One region of the Arsenophonus sp. aPb genome, then DNA from elsewhere that is predicted to be linked to it. Evidence: predicted binding sites of a transcription regulator. Region 1 holds the regulator's gene; each other region holds the start of a gene.
The links. Region 1 encodes PhoB, which activates phosphate uptake and scavenging genes when phosphate is short. Its sites were predicted from a motif close to CTGTCATAAAACTGNCNNAT; they were not measured.
Positions count from the first base shown of each region.

Region 2: a site for PhoB is predicted at 1,652-1,671, ahead of pstS (phosphate ABC transporter substrate-binding protein PstS). Genes of this name have one in related genera too.
Region 3: a site for PhoB is predicted at 2,205-2,224, ahead of nudF (ADP-ribose diphosphatase). Genes of this name have one in related genera too.

Region 1 covers NZ_CP123499.1:2,551,830-2,557,096, reverse strand. The annotation lists gene QE177_RS11385 (porin) at 1-612, shown strand, start outside; gene QE177_RS11380 (nitroreductase family protein) at 874-1,482, opposite strand; gene phoB (phosphate regulon transcriptional regulator PhoB) at 1,759-2,448, shown strand; gene phoR (phosphate regulon sensor histidine kinase PhoR) at 2,474-3,781, shown strand; gene brnQ (branched-chain amino acid transport system II carrier protein) at 4,157-5,267, shown strand, end outside.
Region 2 covers NZ_CP123499.1:167,525-172,791, forward strand. The annotation lists gene ompR (two-component system response regulator OmpR) at 1-189, shown strand, start outside; gene envZ (two-component system sensor histidine kinase EnvZ) at 186-1,511, shown strand; gene pstS (phosphate ABC transporter substrate-binding protein PstS) at 1,781-2,818, shown strand; gene pstC (phosphate ABC transporter permease PstC) at 2,914-3,870, shown strand; gene pstA (phosphate ABC transporter permease PstA) at 3,872-4,756, shown strand; gene pstB (phosphate ABC transporter ATP-binding protein PstB) at 4,795-5,267, shown strand, end outside.
Region 3 covers NZ_CP123499.1:545,513-550,779, reverse strand. The annotation lists gene yqiA (esterase YqiA) at 1-584, opposite strand, end outside; gene cpdA (3',5'-cyclic-AMP phosphodiesterase) at 584-1,423, opposite strand; gene nudF (ADP-ribose diphosphatase) at 1,529-2,176, opposite strand; gene tolC (outer membrane channel protein TolC) at 2,410-3,795, shown strand; gene QE177_RS02340 (DUF1190 domain-containing protein) at 4,005-4,763, shown strand; gene QE177_RS02335 (glutathionylspermidine synthase family protein) at 4,769-5,267, shown strand, end outside.

The DNA.
Region 1 (5,267 bases):
ACACCTTTATTTAAAGGCGTTAAGTTTGCAGGCAGTTATTCTAAACCCTCAGAAGGCAGTGCTGAGCGTGATCATAGTGATATTCTTCATGCTTACTCATTGGGTCTTTTTTATCAGAACGCTTTGGGTTTCGAACTGGCGACAGGTTGGGCCGAAGCGGTGGGAGAAAAAAACCAAACAGGAAAAAAACCGCAAGACAATATGTTCGGACTGGGTGTCAAATATATTTTTCCTGATAAAACTGCTTCAATTGGGATCGATTATGGTCGATTACAATCAACGAATGTTGTAGTCGTTGGAAAAACATTGACGCCAACATCGGTGACAGGGAATTGGTCGGCTCATCTCTACAGTATTGGTGCGAAATGGCACTGGCCTGAATCCGATACAGGTTTATATGCCGGTTATGGACTAAGATCGGGCGATAAAAAAACTTTTGACTATACAAAGCAGACTTATACGTTAGGTGTAGATAAAGACTTTGCAGTAATGAAAAGTAAGCAATTACTTTTATATATAGAAATGGCATATAACCATCTGCATAGTAAAAATCAAGCTTACGAAAAAGATAATTGGTTTTTGGTTGAGACAGGCTTGCGCTTCTTTTTCTAACCAATTGTATAAATATTCACCCTTATGAATCATAGCGTTTTAGTCTATTACATAAAGGTAAAAAATTAATAACAACAGCCATTCTGGCTGTTATTTTTTTATGTTCGCTTCAATGGATAAAATCAAGATATTTGGTAAAGCTTATCTTATTATTTTATACCTTTTTGGTATAAGAAAGGCCCAAAAACGCATTACGTTTTGCTACGCTAATACCAACTTACTATTAGCTATTGGACAAAATAAATTTTGCTGCAAGTTGAGTTAATTTTCACCAAAGACTTTGAAGCGAATGTCATCGTCAATATAGGTTTTTTCATTGGCCAGTTGTTTAATTGCACCAAAGACTAATTGAGCGCGTAATTTCCACGAGTTTGGGATCTGCCAACTAGCATGCACTTTTTCATCAATAAGGGGATTGTAGTGTTGCAGTGATGCCCCCACTTTTTCTTGTGCTAGACTCGCCCAAACCGCATATTGTGCCATCCCACTACTTTGTTCTGACCAAACAGGAAAATTATCGGCATAAAGCGGAAATTTTTGCTGTAATTCTTTGATAACATTTTGTTCTTCAAAAAATAAAACCGTACCAGCGCCGGCAGCAAAGCTATCGATTTTTTTCTCTGTGGTAGTAAAAATCTCTTTAGCAACAATTTCTTTTAGTGCTTCTTTGGTAATATTGTGCCACAGTTTTTTATGTTCATCGCCAAATAGAATAACCACACGCGATGTTTGAGAATTAAATGAAGAAGGCGCTTCTTTGACGGCTTCTTTAACTAATGTGATAAGTTTTTCTTGAGAGATAGGTAGTGAGCTATCTATATTATAAATAGTTCTTCTTTTTTTCATCATTTCAATAAATTTATTTGGCATTATATTCTCCTTATATTAATAAGGTCATAAATTGATTGTATGTAAACAGGTTATTGATAACTATAAACGGACTGATAAAAAAACATAGATAAAAAATTTAACCATATAGTTCAAAAATTCAGTTATTAATTAATTTTGTGAATTACATATCAGTTCTCATCTTAAGTCTAAAAATTTGCAACTTAACAAAATTGGCGACAATATTTCATTAAATGGTCATAAATATGAAATAATAGTGCCGATTAATTTGATAATGAAATAATAATAGGATCAATCATGGTAAGACGTATTCTGGTCGTCGAAGATGAAACCGCGATCCGTGAGATGGTATGCTTTGTATTAGAACAGAATGGATTCCAAACAGTTGAGGCTGATGATTATGATTCAGCAATCGCGCAGCTTATAGAGCCTTATCCTGCACTCATCTTGCTGGATTGGATGATCCCAGGTGGTTCGGGTATCCAGCTTATTGCCCATATAAAACGTGATCAACTAACCCGAAATATTCCCATTATGATGTTAACCGCAAGGGGAGAAGAAGAAGATCGGGTGAGAGGTTTAGAAATTGGAGCAGATGATTATCTTACTAAACCTTTTTCACCGAAAGAGCTGGTTGCTAGGGTAAACGCAATTTTACGCCGTGTTTCAGCTTTGGCTAGCGACAATATTATTGAAATGAACGGATTGAAGTTAGATCCGGCGTCTCATAGAGTAATGAGTGATGCAACATCGATAGAAATGGGACCGACAGAATATAAATTATTGTATTTTTTTATGACTCATCCAGAACGAGTTTATAACCGTGAGCAATTATTAAATTATGTTTGGGGTGTAAATGTTTATATCGAGGATCGTACAGTCGATGTGCATATTCGTCGTTTACGTAAAGCACTTGCTGTAGGTGGTCATGAAAAAATGATCCAGACCGTTCGAGGTACAGGCTATCGTTTCTCTGTTCGTTATTGATTGCTGGTTATAAGGAAAAGTCGACGTGCTTGAACGTTTGTCGTGGAAAAAATTAGTGGTTGTTCTGGTTTTATTCTGTTTACCAGCATGTGGGTTATCACTTTTTATTGGTCATCTTTCTTGGCTACTCGTGATTTCACTATTAGTGGCTTTATGTTGGCATAGTTATCATTTACTAAAATTATCCGATTGGCTTTGGCTTGAACGTCGTTTACTGCCACCCGCTGGAAAAGGTGTTTGGGAGCCGATTTTTTATGGTATTTATCAGTTACAACAACGTAATCGTAAACGCCGGCGTGAATTGGTACAGATTATTAGGCGGTTTCGTAGTGGCGCAGAATCTTTACCTGATGCTGTAATTATTATGACCGCAGAAGGTAATATTGTTTGGTGTAATCGTTTAGCTGAATATTTATTGGGTTTTCGTTGGCCGGAAGATAGCGGGCAATCTATTTTCAATTTACTTCGTTATCCTGATTTTAACCGCTATTTTATTTTGGCCGACTATTCCGTACCATTTACGATAGCGTTAAATAACGGTGCGATGGTTGAATTTCAAATTATGTCTTATGTTGATGACCAATTATTGATGGTTGCAAGAGACATAACGGAAAAGGAGAAATTAGAAAAATTACGTGGCGAATTTTTTGCTAATGCTAATCATGAATTACGCACACCGTTGACCGTTTTGCAAGGTTACCTGGAAATTATGGATGAGCAAACCGATAGTCATTCGGCTAACAAAAAAGCCTTACACTCAATGCGTGAACAAGTGGCACGCATGGATAGACTGATTGAACAATTACTCCAGCTTTCCCGCATTGAAATAGCACCGCATGTTAATTTGAATGAACAGATCAATATTCCGGCAATGCTAAACACAATAAAACAGGATGTAATAAATTTAAGCCTGGCAAAGCATGAAATTATTTTTGATGTAGATAAAAAATTGCAAGTTTATGGTAACGAAGAGCAGTTGAGAAGTGCTATTTCAAACCTTATTTATAATGCGATTAACCATACACCAGTTGGAACATCTATTCATATTTGTTGGCAACATATTAAACAGGGAGCACTTTTTTCTATTCGCGATAATGGCCCGGGAATTGCTTCAGCGCATTTGCTACGTTTAACAGAACGTTTTTATCGCGTAGAAAAATCGCGTTCACGCCGAATGGGTGGCGGTAGCGGATTAGGATTGGCTATTGTCAAACATGCATTAATACATCACCATTCCCAATTAAATATTGAAAGTCAATTGGGTAAGGGGTCGGTGTTTAGTTTTATTTTACCGTCTAGTTTAGTTGTAACAACAAAAAATGGACAAAATTAAATTTCATGTGCTGAATTTTGGTTAAATAAATTTAGCCAAATGATATATTTGCATGAGAAGATGTTAGTGTTGCTTAAATTTTGTGCAAATCATATAACGTATATTGAGTAAACACTAAAACCAATCACTAAATAAAAAATTTATTTCGGATTTTTATTCTGCTTTTTCGATTTACTATTGCCTTTTATCATTATAAAAGTTTTACTTGTAGTCTGTTATTGGCGTATTTTTCTGTTTTTATCAAATTTATCAGATTAATTAAATAAATTTTTACTGATTAAAAATCAACAGAGATCATAGTCAATAAATAAAAAGTGGTTTAGGTTTTAGTTCTACTTAAGCTGGATGATAAATAACAACAAATTAACAACAATTATGGCATATCGTTTAACATCGAGAGATATTTTAGCGTTAGGGTTTATGACCTTTGCGTTATTTGTAGGAGCAGGAAATATTATTTTTCCTCCTATGGTTGGATTGCAAGCTGGTGAGCAAGTATGGATAGCAGCAGCCGGATTCCTGCTAACAGGTGTTGGGTTGCCTGTTATTGCTGTTATTGCGCTAGCAAAAGTAGGTGGCGGCATCGAACAGCTTAGTGCGCCGATTGGTAAATCTGCGGGATTATTGTTAGCTATTGTCGCTTATTTATCGGTCGGGCCATTATTTGCGACACCTCGTACTGCAACAGTTTCTTATGAAGTCGGAATTGCCCCATTAGTAGGAGGCGTTTCGTCGCTTTCATTGTTTATTTATAGCCTAATTTATTTTGCCATTGTGATAACTATTTCACTCTATCCAGGACGATTGCTCGATAGCGTAGGGCATATCTTAGCGCCAATAAAAATGATTGCATTAGCTATTTTGGGTATTGCTGCGTTACTTTGGCCAGCAGGTGAACCTATTATGTCAACGCCATCCTACACAGAAATGGCTTTTTCTAATGGTTTTATTAATGGTTATCTGACTATGGATACCCTGGGTGCCATGGTTTTTGGCATTGTTATTGTTAATGCTGCCCGCTCACGTGGCGTTGAAAATTCTGCTCTTCTAACCCGTTATACAATGTGGGCTGGCTTAATTGCCGGCGTGTTATTAACGTTGGTTTATGTTTCACTGTTTAAACTGGGTGAGAATAGCGGCATGTTATTGCCTAACGCCAGCAATGGCGCTGATATTTTGCATGCCTATGTGCAACATACTTTTGGTAATTATGGTAGCTTTTTCTTAGGGGTACTGATTTTTGTTGCTTGTATGGTAACGGCGGTTGGGCTCACTTGTGCTTGTGCTGAATTTTTTGCGCTTTATGTGCCGATTTCTTATCGTAAATTAGTCTGGATACTTGGTATCTTTTCTATGGTTATCTCGAATTTAGGATTAAGTAAACTGATTGAATTTTCCATTCCAGTATTAATCGCGATTTACCCACCATGTATTGTATTGATTATGATGAGCTTTACCTTGAAATGGTGGAAATGTGCATCCAGAG
Region 2 (5,267 bases), 830 kb from region 1:
GAGCCTCTATCTCGCGACAAACTGATGAGTCTTGCTCGCGGGCGTGAATATAGTGCGATGGAGCGTTCGATAGATGTGCAAATTTCACGTCTACGTCGAATGATTGAGGATGATCCGACTCACCCACGTTATATTCAAACGGTTTGGGGATTGGGTTATGTATTTGTGCCGGATGGTAATAAAGCATGAAACGATTGCGTTTTTCCAGACGTAACACGTTTTCTCGTTCATTATTTGTTATTGTTACTTTACTGTTTGCTAGTTTAGTCACCAGCTATTTGGTTGTACTTAATTTTGTTGTGATGCCGAGTCTTCAGCAGCTCAATAAAGTCTTAGCCTATGAAGTGCATACGTTATTAACAGAGAAAATTGAATTACAAGATGGAAATGCAATTTTGATGCCTCCATCATTTAAGAAGAAAATCTATAAAGAGCTAGGTATTAATTTTTATACTAAGTCACTTGCTATGGAGAAAGGCTTACGTTGGGCGAGACATTATGAGGAATTAAGCCAACAGATGGCGGAATATATGGGTGGCAAGGCGGATGTTCGTCTTGAAATCGCAAAAGAGCATCCTTTTCTATGGTTAAATTCTTACCTTGCCCCAAATGTATGGATACGACTTCCTTTAACTGAAATAGGACAGAATCAGTTCGCTGTTGTATTTCGTTATACACTGGCTATCTTTTTAACTATTTTTGCTATTACATGGCTTTATATACGTTATCAGAGTAGGCCATTATTTGTGTTAGAAAACTATGCCAAGCAAATGGGAAAAGGAGTCATGGTTCCAGCAATCAAGGAAGAAGGTTCATTAGAAATACGTTATGTCATCCGCGCTTTTAATCGCATGTCATCAGGGATAAAAATGCTGGAAAATGATAGAACGATATTAATGGCCGGCGTGAGCCACGATTTGAGAACGCCGTTAACACGGATTCGGTTAGCGACAGAAATGATGAATGAAAAGGATCAGTATCTCGCAGAATCAATTAACAAAGATATTGAAGAGTGTGATGCTATCATTGAGCAATTCATGGACTATATACGTACAGGTCGGGAAATGAATATGGATTTTTGTGACTTGAACAAAGTCCTACTTGAAGCTGTTAATGCTGAGAGTAGTTTCCTGCCTAATATTGAGACGCAGATTAGTTCATCACCAATCATTATTAATGCTAATGTAATTGCTATTAAACGAGCAGTAACCAATATGCTGGTTAACGCTTTCCGCTATGGCAATGGTTGGGTAAAAGTCAGTAGTGGTGTAATAAAAGATCATGCCTGGTTTCAGGTTGAGGATGATGGTGCAGGAATTAAAAAAGAGAGCATTCAACATCTTTTTCAACCTTTTGTGCAAGGCGAAAGAGCAAGGAGTAATGGTGGTACAGGACTAGGATTAGCAATTATTCGCCGAATTATTGATGCTCATGATGGTGAAATTATTATAGATAAAAGTAAACGGGGAGGATTATCTATACGGGCAACTTTACCATTAATGGAAAAATAAAAATTTATATTTTTATTTAGCCGTAATTTAACGGAAAATTTTTATTATATTTTATGAAATCATATAATTCTTTGATTTTAAAAATTTATTATATCTATTTTTAAAGCTATATTATTTAAATAAATTGGATATTAATTTAACGGTCATAAAACTGTCATAAATAATACATCTTTCTGTCATCTAACTAACCTATTTTTTCCTCGTATTTTTTTAACTCGCTACAATTAACAGAGTAATTTGTTTCTCTTTCATCCCAAATAGGAGGGATTATGAAATTGATGCGTTCTATCATCGTTAATGTTATAGCCATGTTCTCTTTGACGACAATGTCAGTTTATGCAGCGACTAGTCTTACTGGCGCTGGTGCCACATTTCCTGCACCGGTTTATGCAAAATGGGCGGATAGCTACCAAAAACAAACGGGCGATCAGATTAACTACCAGGGGATTGGTTCATCCGGTGGGGTAAAACAGATTATAGCTAAAACAGTTGATTTTGGTGCTTCTGATGCACCTTTAAGTGATGAAAAACTTCATCAAGCCTCTCTTATTCAATTTCCAACTGTGATTGGTGGCGTTGTTCCAACGGTCAATATTGCCGGTATTCAATCTGGACAATTGGTATTAGATGGCAAAACATTGGCTAACATTTATCTAGGTATCATTAAAAAATGGAATGACCCAAAAATTGTTGAATTAAATCCGGGTTTAAAATTACCGGCACAAAATATTACCGTTGTCCGCCGTGCTGATGGTTCAGGAACGACTTTTGTTTTTACCAGCTATCTAGCCAAAGTAAATGCTGACTGGAAAAATAAGATTGGTACAGGTTCTACCGTTAGGTGGCCAACGGGCATTGCTGGAAAAGGTAATGAAGGTGTTGCTGCTTTTGTTCAACGTCTACCTGGCGCAATTGGTTATGTAGAATATGCCTATGCTAAACAGAACAAATTAGCTTATACCAAATTAATTTCTGCCGATGGGGAAGCCATTGCGCCAACCGCAAGTAGTTTTAGTGCCGCTGCAAAAAAGGCAGATTGGACTAAAACATTTGCGCAAGATCTCACCAATCAAGCAGGAAAAAATGTATGGCCAATTACTTCGGCAACTTTTATCTTATTACATAAGAAACAGAAAAATATTGCGAAGGGAAAAGCCATATTAGCATTCTTTGACTGGGCATATGACAAAGGCGCTGACCAGGCTAAGGCTTTAGATTATGCGACATTGCCGAATGAAGTTGTGGCACATATTCGGGCAGCATGGAAAAGTAATATAAAAGATGCTAATGGTAATCCTATATACTGAATTGAGTGTGACATCAGCAGAAAGTAAAAATCGCGCTCTAATATAAATGAATGATTATCCCCTTTTATAGAAGGGGATTAAAATGAGAAAAAATAATGGCTGAGAAATTAACGACATATAAAGCACCGGGGAAAAAAGGTGATCTCATTTTTGGTGCTCTCGTTAAGTTAGCTGCATTAATTACACTATTAATGTTAAGTGGAATTATTATTTCTTTGATTATTGCATCGTGGCCGAGTATTGAAAAATTTGGTTTTTCTTTTCTTTGGTCAAAGGTTTGGGATGTCCCTGCTCAGGAATTTGGGGCATTAGTAACCATTTATGGCACGGTAGTAACGTCATTAATTGCCTTGATCATTGCGGTACCGGTCAGTTTTGGCATTGCGCTATTTTTAACAGAATTATCACCAAATTGGTTAAAGCGACCGCTAGGAATTGCGATTGAACTATTGGCGGCCATACCGAGTATTGTTTATGGCATGTGGGGATTGTTTGTTTTTGCGCCGCTATTTGCCACTTATTTTCAAGAGCCTGTTGGTAATGTTTTGGCAGGAATACCGATTATAGGTGAATTATTTTCAGGTCCGGCTTTAGGTATTGGTATCTTAGCTGCTGGCGTGATCCTGGCAATTATGATTATTCCTTATATAGCTTCAGTGATGCGGGATGTTTTTGAGCAGACGCCAGTTATGATGAAAGAATCTGCTTATGGTATTGGTTGTACGACGTGGGAGGTTATTTGGCATATCGTATTACCCTATACGCGTAATGGCGTGATTGGCGGTGTGATGTTAGGGTTAGGACGAGCTTTAGGGGAAACGATGGCAGTCACTTTCATTATTGGTAATACTTATCAGTTAGATAGCTTTTCACTTTTTATGCCAGGAAATAGTATTACCTCCACGTTGGCAAATGAATTTGCTGAAGCGGAAAGTGGATTACATACTGCTGCATTAATGGAGTTAGGCTTAATTTTATTTGTTATTACCTTTATCGTGCTTGCGTTTTCTAAATTGATGATTATGCGTTTGGCCAAAAATGAAGGGCGCTAACATGTTGACGACAGATACCACAAAAACTATCGATATTAAACAACGTCAACGTCGTCAGGCATGGCGGAGACAAAAAAATCGGATTGCACTATTGCTCTCGATGATCACAATGGCATTTGGTCTGTTTTGGTTAATTTGGATCTTATTTACAACATTAACCAAAGGAGTAGAAGGCATGTCTTGGAATTTATTCACTGAAATGACGCCGCCACCAAATTCTACTGGTGGGGGATTAGCTAATGCTATCGTAGGTAGTGGTTTGCTGATTTTATGGGCCACGGTGCTAGGTACACCACTTGGCATTATGGCCGGTATTTATTTAGCCGAATATGGGCGTCGTTCTTGGCTGGCGGAAATTATTCGTTTTATTAATGATATTTTGCTTTCTGCACCATCAATTGTGGTTGGATTATTCGTTTATATGATTGTTGTTGCCAGAATGCAGCATTTTTCTGGTTGGGCTGGTGTTATTGCTCTGGCGTTGTTACAGATCCCGATTGTTATTCGAACAACGGAAAATATGCTAAAACTTGTGCCAGATAATTTGCGTGAAGCAGCTTATGCTTTAGGTGCACCAAAATGGAAAATGATTTTATCCATTACCTTAAAAGCGTCTGTCTCAGGGATTATTACCGGAGTATTACTTGCCATTGCTAGAATTGCTGGTGAAACAGCGCCTTTATTGTTTACCTCACTTTCCAATCAATTCTGGAGTACCGACCTTAGCGAACCGATTGCTAATCTACCAGTAACTATATTTAAATTTGCAATGAGTCCATTTTCAGAATGGCAGCAATTAGCTTGGGCAGGTGTTTTATTGATTACTTTATGTGTATTGTTAATCAATATTTTAGCGCGTCTATTATTTGCCAAGAAAAAATATTAGTTCTTTAGTAACAGATGACAAATTTAAGAGATAAATTGATGATTAAAGTTAACGATAGGGTAGAAAGTAAAATTCAAGTTCGTGACTTGAACTTCTACTATGGCAAATTTCATGCGCTAAAAGATATTTCGTTAAACATTGCAGAGAATAAAGTAACGGCTTTTATTGGCCCTTCAGGCTGTGGAAAATCTACCCTTTTACGTACATTTAATAAGATGTATGAACTCTATACTGAACAGCATGCAGAAGGTGAAATTTTGCTGGATGGTGCCAATATTTTGACCGATGAACAAGATATTGCCTTATTACGCGCTAGAGTAGGCATGGTTTTCCAAAAGCCTAAGCCTTTTCCGATGTCAATCTATGACAATATTGCTTTTGGGGTGCGTTTATTTGAGAAACTTTCTCGCGCTGAAATGGACGAACGTGTTCAATGGGCGTTGACTAAAGCCGCCCTTTGGGAGGAAACAAAAGATAAACTTTCGCATAGTGGCTATAGTTTATCAGGCGG
Region 3 (5,267 bases), 1.2 Mb from region 1:
TATTTTGTCTTTGCCAAAGCTAAAAAACGCATAATTTGTGGAAAATAGTAGTCAAATCCAACAAAAGCATGGTTACCTCCTGACTCTATTGTTTGCTTACACTCCATAAGATAGGTAACAGCTTGACGATAGTCCAATATTTCATCACCTGTTTGTTGTAATAACCAAATTAAATCAGGCGCTGTTAATACCTTAATTTGTATCTTTTGTAGTTCATTTAAATGATGGGGTTGCAAAATGTAGCGTTCGTTTGTGTAAGGATTGACTTGCTCACCTAAATACTGTTGAAACAAATCAAAGGGACGTACAGCTGGATTGACAATAACAGCAGGTAAATTAAATTTCTGCGATAACCAAATAGCAAAATACCCCCCCAAGGAAGAACCTAACAACCCAATCGGCTCTCCCGCATGGGCTGTTACGAGATTCTGTAAAAACTCAATTGCTGCTGCCGGATAACAAGGAAGTTGGGGTATCAGCATATGCACTTCTGGGTGTTGTCGCTGTAACCAAATTTTTAAGTTATTTGCTTTCTGTGATAAAGGGGAACTATTAAAACCATGAATATAAATTAATTTTGACATTAATAACCGCCTGAATCCAAATCTGGGCGAAATTTATCACTATCCAATCTGAAAACTTGGCTATTCAACACATTTTCACCGGCATCATTGCTTGAGAGATTAAGATAACGCCAGCCCGGTGCCATGCTATCTAATGTAAAATTAGTACAATGAGGTTTAAATTGGATACAGGTTGATGGTGTTGCCATCATGCGAACTCCTTGCCAATATTCATCTATTTCCTGATGAATATGGCCACATAAGATCGCTTTAATTTGTTGATATTGCTTTAAATAGTCAGCCAAAATATGAGAATTACGCAAGCAATGTTGATCAAGCCAGGTACAACCCGATGGTAAAGGATGATGATGTAACATCAGTAAATGACTACGCTCCGTGTAGGCATCAAAACAGCTTTTCATCCACAACAACTGTTGTTTGGATAATTTTCCATGTACAGCCCCTTGTATTTGGCTGTCCAACATAAGGATTTGCCAATTATCATTAATTAGCACTTGTTTAGAGGGTAAAATTCCTGCTTTCGCTAAAGTAGCTACCATTGCCGGTTGATAATCATGATTGCCCGGTAACCAAACACAAGGAGCAGACAACCGCTTGATCCCTTCTGCAAAATGCTGATAGGCTTGTGCGGATTGATCTTGGGCCAAATCACCGGTAGCGACAACCAGGTCAACATTTTCATCGCGGGCTAAAATTGCATCAATCACTGCATGAAAACTTGCAAAAGTATTGACACCAAGTAGAGTATCATCAACATTAGCAAAAAGGTGAGTATCGGTAATTTGCAAGATCCTCACCAGACTTTTTTGCTTTGTTGTAAATTTGAACAGACTATCCAAGCATTTTCCTTAGTTTCTACCTACTTTATACGTTATTTTAACATTAATACTTTATCAATAACTGTCGGCTGATACACACTTCTTTTTTATATTATGAATAAGTAGTTATTTTAAGTTATTCAACCAATTATTTTTCAACCTAAGATAATTTAATTGTAACCACTGTATTGCGATTACAGTAGCCGCATTATCAATTACCCCTAATTCTACCCATTGATAAGCTTGTTCGCGACTAACAACATGAACACGAATATCTTCATTTTCACTGCTTAATCCATGTACACTTCCCGGTTTGATTACTGTTGCATTAATTTCACCGATATGAACATAAATACGCTCAGTAGTGCCACCTGGGCTGGTAAGATAACTTAGTGCATAATGACAACGCAAAATGGTAATACCCGCTTCTTCTTTAGCTTCGCGACGAACTAGCTGTTCTAAGCTTTCATTTTGTTCTACCATGCCAGCAATAGCTTCTAACAACCACGGTGTTTTGCTAGTTTCAATCGCTGGAAGCCGTACTTGTTCGACTAACACAACTTTATCAAGACAAGGATCATAGGGTAAAATAACGCCTGCATTGCCCCGTTCCAAAACTTCACGCCGAATTTCCTTGCTCCAACCCCCATTAAATAACTTATGGCGAAAGCGGTATTCTACAAAACGAAAAAAACCATTATAAAGATCGAACTTAGCCGTAATTTCCACATCATTTTGGCTAAACTTGAAGGGTAAATTTTTTTTATCACTCATAGAAACTCTCTGAATTTATATGCATTAACTGACAAAAAAGTGAGACTTATATAACGTTTTTTAAGGAAATTAACTTATAAATAATGTAACATCGACCAGATTTAACATGATAGATGGCACAAACAGCTACCATGGAATAATGACATATTCTGCTAAAATTAGCGGTATTCATGTTTTTCTGAGATAACTAAAGCAAAAAATTGCATAATAAATTGCATAATCAAGGAATAAGAATGAAAAAATTTATCTCTCTTTTTATCACCATTAGCCTAATGGGACTAAGCGCCTCTGGGCAAGCTGAAAATTTATTGCAAGTCTATCAGAAAGCAAAAGAAAGTAATCCAGATTTACGTAAATCGTTAGCAGAACGTAACCAAGCATTTGAAAAAATTAATGAAGCACGAAGTCCTTTACTTCCGCAATTAGGTTTAGGTGCAAATTTCACCTATAATAGCGGTTATCGTGATAACCGTGACACGGAAAACAACCAACTTGGTGCCAATCTTAAACTCACCCAAACTATCTTTGATATGTCAAAATGGCAACAGTTAGACATACAAGAAAAAACCGCCGGTATTGCTGATGTTACTTATCAAACTAATCAACAAAAATTAATTCTTGATACTGCCACAGCTTATTTTGACGTGTTACGCGCAATTGACTTATTAGACTATATTGAAGCTCAGAAAAAAGCCGTTTATCGCCAGTTAGATCAAACAACACAACGTTTTAACGTAGGATTAGTGGCTATTACTGATGTACAAAACGCCCGTGCTAATTATGATAGCGTATTGGCGCAGGAAGTATCGAGCCGTAATCAATTAGAAAATGCGCTGGAAAAGTTACGCCAAGTTAGCGGCATCTATTACAGCCAATTAGCCGCTTTAAATATTGATCACTTCCGCACGCAAACACCTGCTCGAGTAGAAAAACTATTAAAAGATGCTGAAACGCGCAACTTAAGTTTACTCAGCGCACGTTTATCACAAGATCTGTCGCGAGAAAATATTCGCTATGAACAGTCAGGACATTTACCTACCCTTGGTTTAGAAGCGTCAACGGGCGTTAATAACACCCATTATCACGGTAGTGCTAATCAGCAAATATTGAACAGAAATGGCCCTAGCTATACTGGCCAAAATAGCGTTGGACTAACGTTAAGCGTGCCGTTATATACCGGTGGCAGAACTAACTCACGTGTTGAGCAAGCGCAGTATGGTTATATTAGTGCCAGCGAACAGCTTGAAAGTACTTATCGCAATGTTATTCAGATAGTACGCTCTTCCTATAATAATGTTATTTCTTCTATTAGTAGCATCAAAGCATACCAGCAATTAGTCATTTCAGCACAAAGTTCGTTAGATGCGATGGAAGCAGGCTATCAAGTCGGCACCCGAACTATCGTGGACGTGTTGAACGCAACAACAACCCTTTTTCAGGCAAAGCAGAATCTAGCTAATGCACGTTATGACTATCTGATTAATGATCTGAAAATCCAATATGCCCGCGGGACGTTAAATGAAAGCGATTTAATCCGTTTAAATAATAGCTTAGGCAAAACATTATCAACCTCACCGGATACAATTATTAATCCGATGAATGTTCCACAAATACATTAAATAAATACTCACTTATTAATGCCCACATATTGTGGGTTTTTTAGTGTAGCGAAAATTAATTAGAAAAGTTGTATTTTTACCACTTAAAATAAATAATCCGATTGATAGCCATATTTGTGCCAGCTTTTTGCTTTAATTTCCATCGTAATTACCCTATTCTATCCTTGTTTCACGATTTTTATTTCGACCTTCAGGATAGGTAAATGATGATGAAAATAAAGCGCACGAAGAATATTAATCAAAATGCTTTTCGTAAAAGCTGGCGCGCCTACCGCTTAGCACCTGTTGCCTTAGCAATTAGTACGGTATTTATGTTGTCCGCTTGTGAACAAAGCGACGAAAGCGTCTCTTTATATACTAATGCGGAGGATTGTGCCCAGAAAAACCCCGCTCAAAGTGAACAATGTTCGCTTGCTTATAAAAATGCATTGCAGGAAGCAGCGAAAACTGCACCTAAATATGCGACACGTGAAGATTGTGTGGCTGAATTTGGTGAAGAAAAATGTACTCAGGCTTCCAGCCAAACCGCAACGCAAACTGCAACACAAAATCAAACTGCATCGCAAACTCAAACTGCAACACAAACTCCAGCTCAAGCTGGTTTGACAGAAAATCAAGCCAGTGGACAAAGTGGTAGTTTCTGGATGCCATTAATGGCAGGTTATATGATGGGACGTCTAATGGGCGGTGGTGCAACTGCCCCAGCGCCTGCAGCGCAACCTCTGTTTAGCTCCAGCAATCCTGCTAGTCCTGCCAATGGCAAATTCGTTGATGCCAGCGGCAAAAACTATGGGCCAGCGGTAGCGGGAGGTCGAACAATGACCGTACCACCATCGGCTCTTGCCCCCAAACCGGCAACAACGACCACTATCACTCGCGGTGGTTTTGGCGAATCAGTTGCTAAACAACAGGCTCACATGCAGCGTCAAAGTACCACTTCGTCTTCTCAGCGTTCTATGGGAGGCTAATGGCGATGATAAGGATGCCCATCACTGAAAGGCCTGACTGGAAAGAAAAGGCAACTGAATTTGGTTTTCATTTTCACACCTTATACGGTGAACCTTATTGGTGTGAAAATGCTTATTATCAATTTACTATGCAACAAGTTGAAGAGCTTGAAGCAACCACTGCGGAATTACATCAAATGTGCCTGCAAGTGGTGGAAAAAGTGGTTAGTAACGAGGAATTATTGCTAAAATTTCAGATCCCTAAACATTGTTGGGAATTTGTTAATCACTCATGGAAAACTAATCAACCTTCACTCTATTCCCGATTGGATTTAGCTTATGACGGTAAAAGACCAGCAAAATTATTAGAAAATAATGCAGATACACCCACATCTTTATATGAAACCGCATTTTTTCAGTGGATCTGGTTAGAAGATCAGATCAATGCTGGCAATTTACCGGCCAATGCTGATCAATTTAATAGCATACAAGAACAACTTATTGAACGCTTTGCGCAATTACGTC